One region of the Rhizobium sp. NFACC06-2 genome, then DNA from elsewhere that is predicted to be linked to it. Evidence: predicted binding sites of a transcription regulator. Region 1 holds the regulator's gene; each other region holds the start of a gene.
What was found. Region 1 encodes PhoB, which activates phosphate uptake and scavenging genes when phosphate is short. Its sites were predicted from a motif close to TGTCATNNANCTGTCAT; they were not measured.

Region 1 (4,059 bases):
CATGTGGGCGAACGAAGCCGAGCGCGCCTTTGTCGAAAGGACATCCGGCGCTATCATCATCCTGCTTCTGTTCCTCATCGTCATGAATGTTGGCGCAATCCTGTTGCGTCGCCGCTTCGAACGGCGCTGGTAGAGGGAGCTTGAGCAATGAACATGTTGTCGGAAGCAGCAGTTGAAAAGGCGCTGGACAAGAAAATGAATGAAGTCTCATACAAGATGATCGGCAAGGACGTTTCGGTTTATTACGGCGAAAAGCGCGCGCTTTACGACGTGAACCTCAACGTTCGGGAAAATACGGTGACCGCGCTTATCGGCCCGTCCGGCTGCGGCAAATCCACCTTCCTGCGTACCCTGAATCGTATGAACGACACGATCGACGGTTGCCGGGTCACCGGCAAGATCACGCTCGACACCGACGATATCTACGACCAGGCGATTGACGTCGTGGAATTGCGCGCCCGCGTCGGCATGGTGTTCCAGAAGCCGAACCCCTTCCCGAAGTCGATCTATGAAAACATTTCCTATGGTCCGCGCATCCATGGTCTCGCCCGCAACAAGGCGGATATGGACCAGATCGTCGAGCAGAGCTTGCAGAAGGCGGGTCTCTGGAACGAGGTTAAGGATCGTCTGCACGAATCCGGCACCGGTCTTTCCGGCGGTCAGCAGCAGCGTCTGTGCATCGCACGCGCCGTTGCCGTCAGCCCGGAAGTGATCCTGATGGACGAGCCCTGCTCGGCTCTCGACCCTATCGCGACCGCAAAGGTCGAAGAATTGATCCACGAGCTGCGCACCAATTACACCATCGTCATCGTCACGCACTCCATGCAGCAGGCGGCGCGTGTTTCCCAGCGCACGGCCATGTTCCATCTTGGTCATCTTGTCGAGGAAAACGAAACCGACAAGATGTTCACCAATCCGGACGACCAGCGCACGCAGGATTACATCATGGGCCGCTTCGGCTGATCCCGGCCGGTGCTTTATCGAAACCGAACAAGACTGGTGCTTCTGCCGTGCCCGCTTCCGGGTACGCGCATGCAGGCCAAGCCGGAGGACTAGACCATGACACAGACAACGACCCATTCGCACATCGTTTCCGTTTATGACGATGAATTGAAGTTTTTGACGCGCCGCATCGCCGAAATGGGCGGTCTTGCGGAGCAGATGTGCGCCGATGCCGTGCGTGCGCTCGTCAATTCCGATGCCGCGCTCGCCCAGAAGGTCATTTCCGACGATGCGATCCTCGACCACGCCGAGCGCGAGATCGGCGACAAGGCCATCGTCACCATCGCCAAACGCCAGCCGATGGCGGCAGACCTTCGCGAAATCATCGGCACCCTGCGTATTGCAGCTGACCTTGAGCGCGTCGGCGACCTTGGCAAGAACACCGCCAAGCGCGTCATCGCCGTTGCCGGCACCGGCGTGCCGCGCAAGCTCGCCCGTGGCATCGAGCACCTGTCGGAACTGGCGCTGGTGCAGCTCAAGGAAGTGCTGGACGTCTATTCCACGCGTTCCGCCGAGAAGGCCAATGCCATTCGCGAGCGCGACGAAGAAATCGACGCCATGTACACGTCGCTCTTCCGTGAGCTTCTGACCTACATGATGGAAGATCCGCGCAACATCACCACCTGCACGCATCTTCTGTTCTGCGCCAAGAACATCGAGCGTATCGGCGACCACGCCACCAATATCGCCGAGACGATCTATTACATGACCACCGGCAGCCAGCCGGAAGGCGAGCGTCCGAAGGACGACAGTTCCAACACCCTCGGTTCGGTGACCGAGTAACAGACAGGCAGCGGCTTGCGGAGTTAGTATATGGTGCCCAAGATTGCAGTTGTGGAAGACGAGGAAGCGCTGAGCGTCCTGCTTCGTTACAATCTCGAGGCTGAGGGATATGACGTCGACACGATACCCCGTGGAGACGAGGCAGAAATCAGGCTGCAGGAACGTATTCCGGACCTCCTTATCCTGGATTGGATGCTTCCCGGCGTTTCCGGTATCGAACTGTGCCGTCGGCTCAGGATGCGGCCGGAAACCGAGCGCCTGCCCATCATCATGCTGACGGCGCGCGGCGAAGAAAGCGAACGGGTTCGCGGTCTTGCCACCGGCGCCGACGATTATGTCGTCAAGCCGTTCTCGACCCCGGAACTCATGGCCCGCGTCAAGGCCATGCTGCGCCGCGCCCGCCCCGAGGTTCTGTCTTCGGTGCTGAAATGCGGCGATATCGAACTGGATCGTGAGACCCATCGCGTTCACCGCAAGAGCCGCGAAGTGCGCCTCGGCCCGACGGAATTCCGCTTGCTGGAATTCCTGATGACCTCTCCCGGCCGGGTGTTTTCCCGCTCGCAATTGCTGGATGGCGTCTGGGGTCACGATATCTATGTGGATGAGCGCACCGTCGACGTGCATGTCGGACGTCTGCGCAAGGCGCTCAATTTTTCCCACATGCAGGATGTCATCCGCACCGTGCGTGGCGCCGGATATTCAATGGAAGCCTGAGAAAACCGAAACCAATGGTTTCACTCGGGGTAAATTCCCTAAAAATCAGAAGGCCCGAGACCGGAACGGTGTCGGGCCTTTCGATTTTGAACCTTCCGCACGTGCGTATCCTCGTTCTTTTGAAGGTGACAGACGGTCTGCTGAAAGCCGGATTGCGCGGTGAAACCTGACAGTAGGAAGGCGCGGCACGTCGCCGACGAATTCAGAGCATTTGCCGCAAGGGCCTATCGCGGTTTTTGCATCCGGAGAATGCGCAAGAACAGGGATGGGGAGCGCCTCTTAAACAACGCGGGCTCCGCGTCTGAACCACTTTGGATTCCGCCATAAAAAAACGGGCCCGAAGGCCCGTAGTTTTTGAGTGTCGAATGCGTGCCGCAACACTCAAGCCTTGCGACGCTCGCTTACCGGCTGGTAGGCAAGCTTTGCATGGAACTTGCAATAGGGCGAAGATTCCAGTGCTTCACAACCGCAGAAATGGAAATCATCCTTCAGCGGATCGCCGACCGGCCACTTGCAGGTGCGCTCCGTCAGTTCCGTCAGCGTCAGGCGGCGGGAAATCGGTGTCACGACATTTTTGGAGGGAACGTAATCGAGAACTTCGGCGGTCTCGATATCGATCTCCTCGTGCAGCGCCGTTGCCGCGCTCGAGCGGTTCAAGGCGCGTGCAGGTGCTGCGCTGACGCGGGTCGCGAAATTTGTCGCGCGCGGGGCAGGGGCAGCGGTGCGCTTGGGCGCGGAACGCGCCGAAGTAACCGGGCCGCCGGCCTTCACGCGTCCCGGCAGGTTGAGGCGATGGACCTTGCCGATGACGGCATTGCGGCTCACACCGCCCAGCTGTGCTGCTATCTGGCTGGCGCTAAGCCCCTCGGACCACAATTTCTTGAGTTTTTCGACCCGTTCGTCTGTCCAGTTCATGCCGCTTCTCCGCTCGTCGCGTATAATGTCGGCAGAATCCCTCTCCGTCTCGCGGGCGTGCCGCGAGCGTGGTTTCTGCCTGATTTTTGGTGACTAGTTCCGCCGCAATGCAGTCTAGTAATTAGCGATTAACCTAGTGCCACGCAGACTCCGTGGCAAGAGTCGCGGGAATCATCTCGAATCGATTTTCCGGTTTTCCCCAACTTGCTGGCGAGTTGAGTCTGAAAGGCAACACCTTGGGCCTCATTCGCCGCCGCCTACTAGGGCTTGAGAAGCCCGGGAAACGCGGACTTTTGTTGACATCGGCAGGCGAAGTGACAATAGTGCCCCTGCCGCCGCGAGGCGGCATTTTTGATTTTCAGGCAAGGGATAACCCCGAAAGCCTATTGACAACCGTCTGACAGCGCATCCGCGCAAGGAGTGATACAGCCATGGCCGAAGCCGCCGCGCCATTGTTCGATACGTTTGCAAGAGCCCCCCTGCGCTTCGAGCGAGGCGAGGGCGTCTGGCTGTTCACGGAAAGCGGCGAACGATATCTGGATTTTGCAGCCGGCGTCGCGGTCAACTCGCTGGGCCACGCCCATCCGCACCTCGTTGAGGCGATCAAGACCCAGGCCGAGAAGGTCTGGCACGTCTCGAACCTTT
Region 2 (4,059 bases), on a different contig from region 1:
GATCGGTGCTTTGGGCAAGCTGTTCTTCGAAGTGGTGGAAAATGCCGACATGAAGCCGGATGAAGGCCTGCGCGCCGCTGGCGCCAACTGGCTGGAACGAGTGCGCTTCGCCATCGTGCCGCAGGTTCTGCCCAATTTCGTCTCTTACGCGCTGCTGCGCGCCGAAATCAACGTGCGCGCCTCCACCATCATCGGTGCCGTGGGCGGCGGCGGTATCGGCGAGGTCTTCCGCCTGTCGATCGGTAACGATCATGCGTCGAAGACCTATGCCATCATCATCCTTCTGCTGATTACCATCATCGCCGTCGACCAGTTTTCCGGCTGGCTGCGCCGCAGGCTGATCGGCCATCAATCCTTCGAATTCGGACGGGGAGCGGCCTGATGTCGTCCAGCTTCATTCTCAACACCGCCGACCGCGAGAGGCTGACGGCCGCGCATCCGCACGTGTTCAATCGCGGTTTCATGCAGCGATATGGTCTGCTCGTCGGCCTTCTCGCCGTCACCGTCTATCTGATCGGCTGCTTTTTCTTCTTCAATGTCGGCCCGGCCTTCATGCAGGGCCGGTGGGATCGTGCCTCGAGCTATATTCAGGACTGGTATTCCTGGCGTGCCCAGCCGCGCCTGCGTTTCGAAGACGGCAAGGTGGAGCCGCAATGGTCCAGCCGCGGGCAATATCCGGTCGATGCAAAGATCGACTGGCTGCAGCCCCTGTCGGGTGGCGGCTACAGCGTCGTTTATGCGGGCATGGAAAACCGCCTCGACGTGACCCCGACCCGCGTGGATGTCTATGTCGACGGCAAGAATTATCCCGTCATCATCAACGGAGAACAGGCCCGGGCATCCGACGATGTGCCGCAGGAAATCCAGCAGGACGGCAACAAGGTTCTCGTGCATTTTGGTTTTGCCGGTCAGGCGGAAATCCGCACCAGCCAGGTCTATGTCCAGCGTCGTTTCCTCGGATGGGCGAATTTCCTGTTCGACACCAAATCGGAATTCTGGGGCAAGGGCTATGGCGAACTCGCCGCTCTCGCGCTGTGGGGAGAAAGGCTGGATCCCGAGCGCTCCAATATCGGCCACATTGTGGATGATTTCCTCGACAACAGCGTCTGGCAACATGCCGATATTCTTTCGAAGCTGATGCAGACGCTGGTCATGGCCTTTGTGGGCACCCTGTTCGGCACGCTCGTCGCCCTGCCGCTCGCCTTCATCGCCGCGCGCAACATCACCGCCAACAAGGCTGCGAACTGGGGCATGAAGCGGCTATTCGACTTCCTGCGTTCCATCGACATGCTGATCTGGGCGCTGTTCTTCACCCGCAGCTTCGGGCCCGGACCGATCCCCGGCATTGCCGCGATCTTCTTCACCGATACCGGAGCGCTCGGCAAGGTCTATGCCGAGGCGCTGGAAAATGTCGACGACAAGCAGCGCGAGGGTGTCAAATCGGTCGGCGCTTCCCCGATTGCGGTCAACCGCTTCGGTGTGCTGCCGCAGGTCCTGCCGGTCTTCATTTCGCAGTCACTCTATTTCTGGGAAAGCAACACCCGCTCCGCCACCATCATCGGCGCGGTGGGCGCTGGCGGCATCGGTCTGAAACTGCTGGAGGCGATGGGCACCAATGCCGACTGGGACAAGGTCGCCTATATGGTCCTGCTTATTCTCTTCGTCGTTTTCCTGTTCGACCACATCTCCAATTCGCTGCGTTCACGCCTGATCGGCAAAACACAACACTAGGTCTGAAGGGATGGAATGACGAACCTCGTAACGATGTTCGTCATCTCCGCCAGACACCCGCGCAGTCCCGATTTATGCCGGTCGTATCCCTTCATCATCTCCGCCTGTGTCTTCAGCAGATTAGGAAGCTTGCCGCATTTCCAATGCGCTTTTCTCCCTCGGCATCATCATTCTGTCACGGAAACCAATTACCTCGCACTCCTGACCTTGCGGGAAGCTGGCGAGTCACGCCAAATAGCTTCTCATCCCTGGTCTCCCATGACACTGAAGAGTGCTTGCCGTGCGCTATGCCATCTATTTTTCTCCGGCTAAAGATCACCCGCTGACGGAGGCGGCGTCACGCTGGCTTGGCCGCAACGCATTTTCCGGCACGCTGCATGACGACCACGACGACTATGCCGAGATGACGGAGGAGCCGCGCCGTTACGGTTTCCACGCGACCCTGAAGGCTCCTTTCGAGCTTGCCGAAAAATACAGCGAAGCGGAGCTGCTCACGGCCTTCGAAGATTTCGCGGCCAGCCAGTCCACTTTCGAAATTCCGCGCGTGGTCGTCGGTGCACTCGGGCCCTTTTTTGCACTGGTCCCGGACCGCACCTATCAGCCGCTGCAGGATTTTGCCGCCGAGATCGTCGATCATTTCGACCGGTTTCGCGCGCCCCTGTCGGAGACCGATATTGCCCGCCGGCGGCCACAGATGTTGACGGAGAGCCAGCGGCAAAATCTGTCGCTCTGGGGTTATCCGCATGTCATGGATGATTTCCGTTTTCATATGACGCTGACCGGCCGCATCGACGAGAGCGAGCAGCCCGCCATGCACAAGGTGCTTTCGGCGCGGTTTTCCGAATTCACCGATCGACCCCTCAGCATTTCCGGCCTCGCCTTGTTCATCGAAGAAACGCGCGGCGCGCCCTTTACCGTTCATAGCTGGCACCCCCTTGGCCAGCCACCAAAGAAAGATGCGAACCCATGACCGAGCACGCCCTTTCCAATGCCCGTATCGTTCTGGAAGACGATATTATTCTGGGCTCCGTCCTGATCCGCGACGGCAAGATCGACGATATCAGCGAAGGTGCCTCCAAAACCGGCGAAGACCTGGAAGGTGATTATTTGATCCCGGGTCTGGTGGAACTGCATACCGACCATCTTGAGCAGCATTATTCGCCGCGCCCCGGCGTGATCTGGGACAAGATCGCCGCCATTCAGGCCCATGACGCCCAGGTGGCCGCCTCCGGCATCACCACGGTATTCGACTGCCTCCGGCTTGGTTCGGATGAGGACGGCGGCTTCAAGAAGGGTGAAATGCGCGAAATGGCTGACGCCATCGAGGCCGCGGCGGATCAGAACCGCCTTCGTTCGGATCACCTGCTGCATCTGCGCTGTGAAGTCGCCTCCTCGGATGTGCTGGACCATTTCGAAGACTTCGAAACCGATCCGCGCGTGCGGCTGATTTCCCTGATGGACCACTCCCCGGGGCAGCGCCAGTTCCAGTCGATGGATCAATATATCTTCTATTACCAGAAGAAGCGTGGGCTGAGCGACGAGGCTTTCGCCGAGTTCGTGCGGCGCCGGCAGGCGGCGTCGGCGGAATATTCCGCCAAGCACCGCGATTATCTGGCCGCCCGCTGCGCCGAGCGCGGCATCACCGTCGCAAGCCATGACGACGCCACCGAAGCGCATGTCGGCGAGGCTATCGGCCACGGCGTGAAACTGGCGGAATTCCCCACCAGCGTAGAGGCCGCAAAAGCCTCGCACAGCGCCGGCATGAGCGTGCTGATGGGTGCGCCGAACATCGTTCGCGGCAAGTCCCACTCCGGCAACATCGCCGCCCGCGACCTCGCCGAGATCGGCGTGCTGGATGTTCTTTCTTCCGACTATGTGCCCTTCAGCCTGCTCTTCGCGCCATTCCTGCTCGCCGATCAGGTAGAAGCCATCAGCCTGCCGGAGGCACTGCGCATGGTCACCGCCACACCGGCGCGCACCGTCGGCCTTCTCGATCGCGGTCGTATCGCGACGGGATTGCGGGCCGATCTGGTCCGGGTTCACCGCGAGGATGGTGTGCCGGTCGCCCGTTCCGTCTGGCGTCAGGGCAAGCGCGTGGCATGACCGATGATGGGCAGGATAGCCGGCGCGCGGCATCGCCCGGCACGATGATCGTGATTGTCGGCCCGAGCGGGGCCGGCAAGGACACGCTGATGGACTATGCCGCAGCGCGATTGTGCGGACGGCCGGGCTTTCACTTCACCCGCCGCGTCATTACCCGCAGCGGCGATGCGGGGGGTGAAAACCACGATGCCGTTTCGATGCACGAGTTCAACCGGCTGGAAGATG
Region 3 (4,059 bases), on a different contig from region 1:
GGCGGCCGGGGTGATGAAAACAAGGGGAAGCAGGAGGCCGATGATGCGGCTGCGCCGGGTCAATTGTGCGATCCGTTCGATGTCCCCGGCCGGTGGCAGGGGTGTTACGCTTCAGGAAATCCGTGTTTCAGGAAGATAACATAAGCTGTTGCCGCAATGCGGCAACAGCATGTTCAAAACTGCGTTAATACGCCTTCATCACACCGAAGGGTGCGAGGCCTGCACCACGGCAAAGGCCGCCATGTTGACGACACCGCGCGAGGTGACGCTGGGCGACAGGATATGGGCGGGCAGGGCCGTGCCGAGCAGGATGGGGCCGACATGCAGGCCTTCCGTCAGCGTGCGGGTGACGCCGAGCGTGATGTTTGCGGCATCGAGGTTCGGGAAGACCAGAAGGTTCGCTTCGCCTGTCAGCACGCTGTTGGGCATGGCGCGCTTGCGCAGCGCTTCCGAAAGGGCCGAGCCGCCCTGCATTTCGCCATCCACTTCCAGTTCCGGTGCGGCTTCCTGCACGATCTTCAGGGCGCGGCGCATCTTGCGGGCGCTTTCGGAATCGCGCGAGCCGAAATTGGAATGGCTGGCGAGCGCGATCTTTGGCGTGATGCCGAAGCGGCGGATTTCCTTGGCCGCGAGGATCGCCATCTCGGCCACTTCCTCTGATGTCGGGTCGTTGTTGACGAAGGTATCGGTGAGGAACAGCGCGCCCTGCTGGGTGATGAGCAGGCTGAGGCCGGCGAAGGAACGCACGCCTTCCTGCTTGCCGATGATCTGGTTGACGTCGCGCAGGTGGCGGTCATAACGGCCTTCGAGGCCGCAGATCAGCGCATCCGCTTCACCGCGCTTCACCGACAGCGCGCCGATGACGGTCGTGTTGGTGCGCACGATGGTACGCGCCGCTTCCGGATTGATGCCGGCGCGGCCAACGAGGGCAAAATAGTCATCCACGTATTCGCGGTAGCGCGGATCGTCTTCCGGGTTGACGACGGCGAAATCCGTATGCGGGCGGATGCGCAGGCCGAAGCGCTTTAGGCGCGTTTCGATGATCTGCGGGCGGCCGATGAGGATCGGGATGCCGGTGCCTTCTTCCAGAAGCACCTGGGCGGCGCGCAGCACGCGTTCGTCTTCGCCTTCGGCAAAGATGATGCGCTTCTTTTCCGCGGCCTTGGCGGCGTTGAAGACAGGCTTCATGATGAAGCCGGAGCGCCAGACGAAGCGGTTCAGCTGGTCGAGATAGGCTTCGAAATCGGTGATCGGCCGGGCGGCGACGCCGCTTGCGGCGGCAGCACGGGCAACGGCAGGCGCAATGCGCAGGATAAGGCGCGGATCGAAGGGCGAGGGGATGAGGTAGTTCGGGCCGAAGACTGGCGTTTCGCCGCTATAGGCCTTTGCGGCCACTTCGGAAACTTCCTCACGCGCGAGTTCGGCGATGGCCTGCACGGCGGCCATCTTCATTTCCTCGTTGATCGTGGTTGCGCCGCAATCCAGCGCGCCGCGGAAGATATAGGGGAAGCAGAGAACGTTGTTCACCTGGTTCGGGAAATCCGAACGGCCGGTGCAGATCATCGCATCCGGACGGGCTGCACGCGCCGCTTCCGGCATGATTTCCGGGTTGGGGTTGGCAAGCGCCAGGATCAGCGGGTTTTCCGCCATGCGCTCCAGCAGTTCCGGCTTCAGCACGCCGGCGGCGGAAAGGCCGAGGAAGACATCCGCGCCGTCGATGGTTTCGGAGAGAACGCGCTTGTCGGTCTTCTGGGCGTAAACTTCCTTCCACTCGTCCATCAGCGTATTGCGGCCATCGTAAACGAGGCCTTCAATGTCGTGGACCCAGATGTTTTCTTTCTTCGCGCCCATGGAAACGAGCAGGTTGAGGCAGGCAAGGGCTGCCGCGCCGGCGCCCGAGGCGACGATCTTGACGCTGGACAGAGACTTGCCGGCGAGTTCCAGCGCGTTGGTGACTGCAGCGGCGACGATGATCGCGGTGCCGTGCTGGTCATCGTGAAAGACCGGGATATTCATCTTTTCGCGCAGCTGGCGTTCCACCTCGAAACATTCCGGCGCCTTGATGTCCTCAAGGTTGATGCCGCCGAAGGTGGGCTCCAGCGCTGCGATGGTGGAGACCATGTCGTTGATGCCGGGCGCATCGATTTCGATATCGAAAACGTCGATGCCGGCGAATTTCTTGAAAAGGACGGCCTTGCCTTCCATCACCGGCTTGGAAGCGAGCGGGCCGATATTGCCGAGGCCGAGCACCGCCGTGCCGTTGGAAATGACGGCGACGAGGTTGGCGCGGGCGGTATATTCCGCCGCCGTTTCCGGATTTTCATGGATGGCGAGGCAGGGGGCGGCAACACCCGGCGAGTAGGCCAGCGCCAGATCGCGCTGGTTGCCGAGCGGCTTGGTGGCCTGGATTTCCAGCTTGCCGGGGCGCGGATAGCGGTGGAAAAAGAGCGCCTGTTCCTCGATGTCGGCCTTTGCCGTGTTGGCGGGCGTGTTGTTCTTATCGTGAGAGGTCATTCTTCCACCGTCATGTCTGGTTCAATTCCGGACCCCTGAATACAACAAACTTCCCCGTGGTACAGCCGTTATTTGACCGTACCTTATGCAAATGCGGCCATGGCTTATTCGCGTTTTCGTGAAGGCTTTCGTCATATTCCCTATAAAAACCTGCGTCTGTCATGTTGCTGAAACACGAGTCTGGTTCTGAGAGGTAAGAAAGCCGCAGGGACGCAACCGAACAGGGGGATGAAATCCGTGGCCGGTCAAATCGAAACCAGACAGTTCAGAACGCTTTTCATTTCGGATGTCCATCTTGGCTCCAAGGCGGCCAAGACGGATTATCTGCTCGACTTCCTGAAATATCACGAGGCCGAGACGATCATTCTCGTCGGCGACATCGTCGACGGCTGGCGTCTGCGCCGCAGCTGGTACTGGCCGCAGGGCTGCAACGACGTGGTGCAGAAGCTGCTGCGCAAGGCCCGCAAGGGAACGCGCATCGTCTACATTCCCGGAAACCACGACGAATTCCTGCGGGAATTTCCTGGCATGCATTTTGGCGGCATCGAAGTGGCCGAGCGCATGATCCACGAGGCGGCCGACGGCAAGAAATATCTAGTCATCCATGGCGACGAGTTCGACGTGGTTGTGCGCAATGCCCGCCTGCTCGCCTATCTCGGCGACTGGGCCTATGACGCGGCGATCGCCATCAACATCGCCATCGCCGCCGTGCGCCGCCGCATAGGTCTGCCTTACTGGTCGTTTTCGGCCTGGGCCAAGCTGCAGGTCAAACACGCCGTCAACTTCATCGGCGAATTCCAGCGCGTGGTGGCGGATGAGGCCCGGCGCAACAATGTCGATGGCGTGATCTGTGGCCATATTCACCACGCCGTCATGGAAGACATGGATGGCATCCGCTACATCAACACCGGCGACTGGGTGGAAAGCTGCACGGCGATTGCCGAAAACGCCGATGGCACGTTCGAGCTGATCACCTGGATGCAGACGAGCGAAGTGGTTGCCGAGCAGACATCGGACGAGATGGAGCCGGTGAATATTCCGGGGCTGATCGGGAAACATGCGGCCTGATTGGGGGTGGTTCAACAGGCAGGGCGATCCCTAAGGGCGGCATGGTTCAGCTCTCTGTCGTCATCCTTGGGCTTGTCCCAAGGATCTGCAACCGATTGATTTCGCGCGACGTGGATAGATCCTTGGGACAAGCCCGAGGATGACGTCGAGTGTGAGGCAAGGTTGGCCATACAGTTTACGTGATATTGCAAAGATTATTGCGATGTTCGGCGTAGTGCTTTCACACGAAACTCGAACGACGGTTCTTACCCCCACAACTCCGGCCGTGCCGGATAGACCAGGGACCCCTCATAAACCAGCCCAGGCTCCCGGTCCTCAGCCAAAAGCAACGGCCCGTCGAGATCGGCAAAGGCCGTGCCCTGCGCGACGAGCACGGCGGGCGCCATGCCGAGCGAGGTGCCGAGCATGCAGCCGACCATGATGGTGAAGCCGAGCCGTTCGGCCTCCGCCTTCATGACAAGCGCTTCCGTCAGGCCG
Region 4 (4,059 bases), on a different contig from region 1:
TGGCGCCGGGATTTTCCGAAACCAGTATCTGACCCCAGTTGAACTGGGCAGAGGCGTTGCCAGCTTCCGCCGCACGGCGCATGAAATCGTCGGCCTTCGCCTTGTCGCGGGTGACGAATTTGCCTTCCATCAGGATCAGCGCGAATTTGAACATGGCGACGGGATCGCCACCCTGAGCCGCCTGCTGGTACCAGAAAGCGGCTGTCTTCTCGTCACGGGCGATGCCCAGACCACGCGACATCATTTCCGCCACCAGCGTCTGGGCAGCTGCGTCACCGTTCTGCGCGCGGTTCAGCGCCTTGTCGAGCGCCTGCACATATTCGCCGCGCTGGAAATGCCCGTAAGCTTCGTCCACCCGGCCCTTGAATTCCTTTTCAGGCGGCAGCGCCGGCAATTCCGCACCCATGCGCTGATAGACATTCACGCCTGCCGACGGCTGCAAGTCCTTCTGCTCTTCGGATTGCACCCGGCCCTGACGGGTCGGCTGAGCCTCATTTTCCAGCTGGCGGGACAGCGCATTGCTTTCGCTCTGCGGCCCGGACTGGGCAAAAGCGACACCCGCCGGCGCGCCGAAAGCGAGCGCCAGCAGCGAAACGGAAAGGCAGAGGTGAACCGAGCGCATGATCATCGCCTGTATCAACCGTCAAACCGTGGCGCTTTTTCGTCAAGCAGGGCGTTGATTTCAGAAACGGCCTGGGCAGCGCCGGTGGCGTTATCGAAAACGCCGCTGCGCATCGCCACGAACTCCACACCGGTTTCGGCCACGGCAACCACCGAGGACACATCGGTACCACCCATGACGATGGCCGGGATTTCGATCATCGAGGCCCACCACTCGCCGAGCGCCAGGTTTTTGGGGTGTGCTTCCGGCTTGATGTCGCCTTCGAGCTTTCCGAAAAACACGTAATCCGGATTGGCCTCGCCCTGCTCCAGCGCCTTGTGACGGTCATCCGCATTGCCGCCGCCGACGATGAGCTTCGGGGTGAATTTTTCCACGGCCTCGGCAAGCGCCTCGCCATTGCCAACCACATGCAGGCCATCCGCCTTCACGCGACCGGCAACGCGGCTGTCGCCGGCGATGAGCGCTGCCGCACCTGCCTTCTGGACAAGCGGCACGATCAGTTCGGCGCGTTTCTGGAAAGCGGCGTCATCCAGACCATATTGCGGAATGATGACGGAAGCGACATCGCCGCCCCGCAATGCATCTTCCACCTCTGTCGCCTGCTTTTGCGCGTCGTCCGATTGCGGAACGATCAGGACAAGGCGGCAACGATCTTCAACTAGGGTCATCGGTTCGTCCATTTCCGACAGAAGACGCTTACCGCGCAATCTGCACTCGTTTTCATATGACAAATCCGATAAACCGGACCGGCGAAAGGATCAACTGTCCATCCATGCTCACCGATTTTCATTTTTATCTCGTCGCCATCCCCGCAGTCGTGCTCGTCGGCCTTTCCAAGGGCGGGCTGGGCGGCGCTCTCGCCCTTATGGGCGTGCCGCTGATGGCGCTTGCCGTATCGCCCGTGCAGGCGGCGGCCATCTTCCTGCCGATCCTGATCGTCATGGATATCGTGGCGCTTTTTGCCTGGCGGCATTACAACCACCGGGAAACGCTCCTCATCATGCTGCCGGGAGCAATCGCCGGTATCGCGCTCGGCTGGGCGACCTCGAGCCTCATTTCCGCGGACGCCATGCGTCTCGTCGTCGCCTCTGTCACGATCCTGTTCGTACTGCGTTACTTCTATGAGAGCTTCAAAAGCCGCAAAGGCCAGGAAATTCCGGCCAAGCCGCAAAGACCGGCTGCTGCAACCCTCTGGTCCAGCCTGTCGGGTTATGCGAGTTTCGTGGCTCATGCGGGCGGTCCGCCCTTTCAGATCTATGTTCTGCCGCTGAAGCTCGATCCGAAGACCTATACCGGCATGAGCGTGCGCTTCTTCGCCATCATGAATGCGATCAAGCTCATTCCCTATTTCGCGCTCGGCGCGCTGGACGCCACCAACCTCAAGACATCGGCAAGCCTGCTGCCGGTGGCGATGCTGGCGACGCTTGCCGGCGCCAGGGTGGTGAAATATCTGAAACCGGCCGTGTTTTACCCACTCATGTATGCCATGGCGCTGATTGCAGCGCTTAAACTGCTATGGGACGGACTGCCGTTCTAAATCCGACAATAAAAAAGCTCTGGCAGCAGGTTTTCGCCGCCAGAGCTCCAAAGGCTCAGCCCGTCGGCCCCTCATTCATCGAGGGCCGACGGGCTGGCATAAATCAATGTCTTGTCGAGGCCTTGAGCCTCTGCAGTTCATCCTTCAGGCGCAGTTTTCGACGTTTAAGGTCCGCGATCTCTCTATCGTCAGACGACGGGGAAGCAAGAATACTTTCGAGCTCCTCCTCCAGAGCACCGTGTTTCTTTTCGAGCGATGCAATATGAGCCTGAATGGTCATGCGGCACGTCCTTCCTTTTTGAACCTACCTCCAGCTCTCCATCGCTGGAGTTTCAGGTTTACGACGGCAATGTGACACGGATCGCGCCGCTTGTCGAAGGCGAAATGAAGGCAATAAGTGGGCAATTTGGTCGCAAGGGATAACTTCCCGTTACCGCGATTTGATGATAGAGGCTCGTGAACGATCACAGACGCGCCGGAGCCGATCCGGCTGGCATAAAATGGGGATGACGAGATGCCCGATCAGGACCAGGCGGACATCAGGCTCACGCTGGCGCGGCTGCGCCAGGAGCATGAGGATTATGACGCGGCGATCAACGCGATGATCCAGACCAGCTGCGATGCGCTGAGAATACAGCGCATGAAAAAGAAGAAGCTGGCCGTCAAGGACAAGATGACCCAGCTCGAAGACCAGGTCATTCCCGATATCATCGCCTGAGCCCGGAGACATTACGTGACAGCAGAAACGCCCCCCGTCGCCATCATCATGGGCAGCCAGTCCGACTGGGAGACCATGAAGAACGCCGCCGATACGCTGGATGCGCTCGACATCGAATACGAAGCCCGCATCATTTCCGCCCACCGCACCCCGGACCGGCTTTATGACTTCGCCAATGGCGCGAAGGACGAAGGCTTCAAGGTCATCATCGCCGGTGCGGGCGGCGCCGCCCATCTGCCTGGCATGACGGCCTCAATGACGCCGCTTCCCGTCTTTGGCGTTCCGGTTCAGTCCAAGACCATGTCCGGCCAGGACAGCCTCTATTCCATCGTGCAGATGCCCGCCGGCATTCCGGTCGGCACGCTCGCCATCGGCAAGGCCGGCGCGATCAATGCGGCCCTTCTTGCCGCCGCGGTTCTGGCGCTGAGCGACGACGACCTCGCCGACCGGCTGGATGCCTGGCGCGCGCGCCAGTCGGCGGCTGTCGCGGAATATCCCATGGACAGCGCCCAGTGACGACAAAAGTGATGGCAAAGACGACCAACCTGACTATCGGCATCATCGGTGGCGGGCAGCTCGGGCGTATGCTGGCGATGGCCGCAACCCGCCTCAACCACCGTACCATCGTACTTGAACCGCAGGCCGATTGTCCGGCTGCGCAGGCCTGCAACGAGCAGATCGTGGCGGAATATGACGACGAAAACGCGCTTGCGGAACTCGCAAGCCGTTGCGATGTCGTGACCTACGAATTCGAGAACGTGCCTGTTGCGGCCGCCGAAAAGCTCAGCCTCTCCGTTCCCGTCTATCCGCCTCCGAAAGCGCTCAGCGCCTCGCAGGACCGGTTGACGGAAAAGCGCTTCCTCAATGGCTGCGGCATCCCGACTGCTGATTTCCGTGCCGTGGACAGTCAGGAAGAGCTGGAGGCCGCATTGGCCGCCTTCGGTGGCAAGGGCGTTCTGAAAACCCGTCGCATGGGTTATGACGGCAAGGGCCAGCGACTTTTCCGCGGTGGAGAAGACCTCGCAGGTGCCTTTGCGGCGCTCGGCGGCGTGCCGCTGATTCTCGAGAGCTTCATCTCCTTCGAGCGGGAAATTTCGATCATCGCCGCCCGCTTCCTGGATGGGACCGTCACCTGTTACGATCCCGCCGAGAATGTCCATCTGAACGGCATTCTACACACGT

Region 2: F3H58_RS15210 (DUF1045 domain-containing protein) is a predicted target of PhoB. The motif match lies at 1,894-1,910, and genes of this name have one in related genera.
Region 3: F3H58_RS14205 (UDP-2,3-diacylglucosamine diphosphatase) is a predicted target of PhoB. The motif match lies at 2,672-2,688, and genes of this name have one in related genera.
Region 4: F3H58_RS17015 (YdcH family protein) is a predicted target of PhoB. The motif match lies at 2,500-2,516, and genes of this name have one in related genera.

What each region holds. Positions count from the first base shown of each region.
Region 1 is NZ_FMVA01000017.1:18,893-22,951, reverse strand. Features, by position in the region: gene pstA (phosphate ABC transporter permease PstA) at 1-133, shown strand, start outside; gene pstB (phosphate ABC transporter ATP-binding protein PstB) at 148-963, shown strand; gene phoU (phosphate signaling complex protein PhoU) at 1,060-1,785, shown strand; gene phoB (phosphate regulon transcriptional regulator PhoB) at 1,816-2,499, shown strand; gene F3H58_RS22490 (GcrA family cell cycle regulator) at 2,881-3,414, opposite strand; gene F3H58_RS22480 (aspartate aminotransferase family protein) at 3,846-4,059, shown strand, end outside.
Region 2 is NZ_FMVA01000008.1:109,593-113,651, reverse strand. Features, by position in the region: gene phnE (phosphonate ABC transporter, permease protein PhnE) at 1-382, shown strand, start outside; gene phnE (phosphonate ABC transporter, permease protein PhnE) at 382-1,731, shown strand; gene F3H58_RS15210 (DUF1045 domain-containing protein) at 2,003-2,701, shown strand; gene F3H58_RS15205 (alpha-D-ribose 1-methylphosphonate 5-triphosphate diphosphatase) at 2,698-3,834, shown strand; gene phnN (phosphonate metabolism protein/1,5-bisphosphokinase (PRPP-forming) PhnN) at 3,831-4,059, shown strand, end outside.
Region 3 is NZ_FMVA01000007.1:171,843-175,901, reverse strand. Features, by position in the region: gene F3H58_RS14215 (DUF2865 domain-containing protein) at 1-63, opposite strand, end outside; gene F3H58_RS14210 (NADP-dependent malic enzyme) at 199-2,514, opposite strand; gene F3H58_RS14205 (UDP-2,3-diacylglucosamine diphosphatase) at 2,743-3,582, shown strand; gene dgcA (N-acetyl-D-Glu racemase DgcA) at 3,828-4,059, opposite strand, start outside.
Region 4 is NZ_FMVA01000009.1:204,104-208,162, forward strand. Features, by position in the region: gene F3H58_RS17000 (tetratricopeptide repeat protein) at 1-628, opposite strand, end outside; gene F3H58_RS17005 (thiamine phosphate synthase) at 637-1,290, opposite strand; gene F3H58_RS17010 (sulfite exporter TauE/SafE family protein) at 1,395-2,159, shown strand; gene F3H58_RS17015 (YdcH family protein) at 2,263-2,439, opposite strand; gene F3H58_RS17020 (YdcH family protein) at 2,674-2,877, shown strand; gene purE (5-(carboxyamino)imidazole ribonucleotide mutase) at 2,893-3,393, shown strand; gene F3H58_RS17030 (5-(carboxyamino)imidazole ribonucleotide synthase) at 3,405-4,059, shown strand, end outside.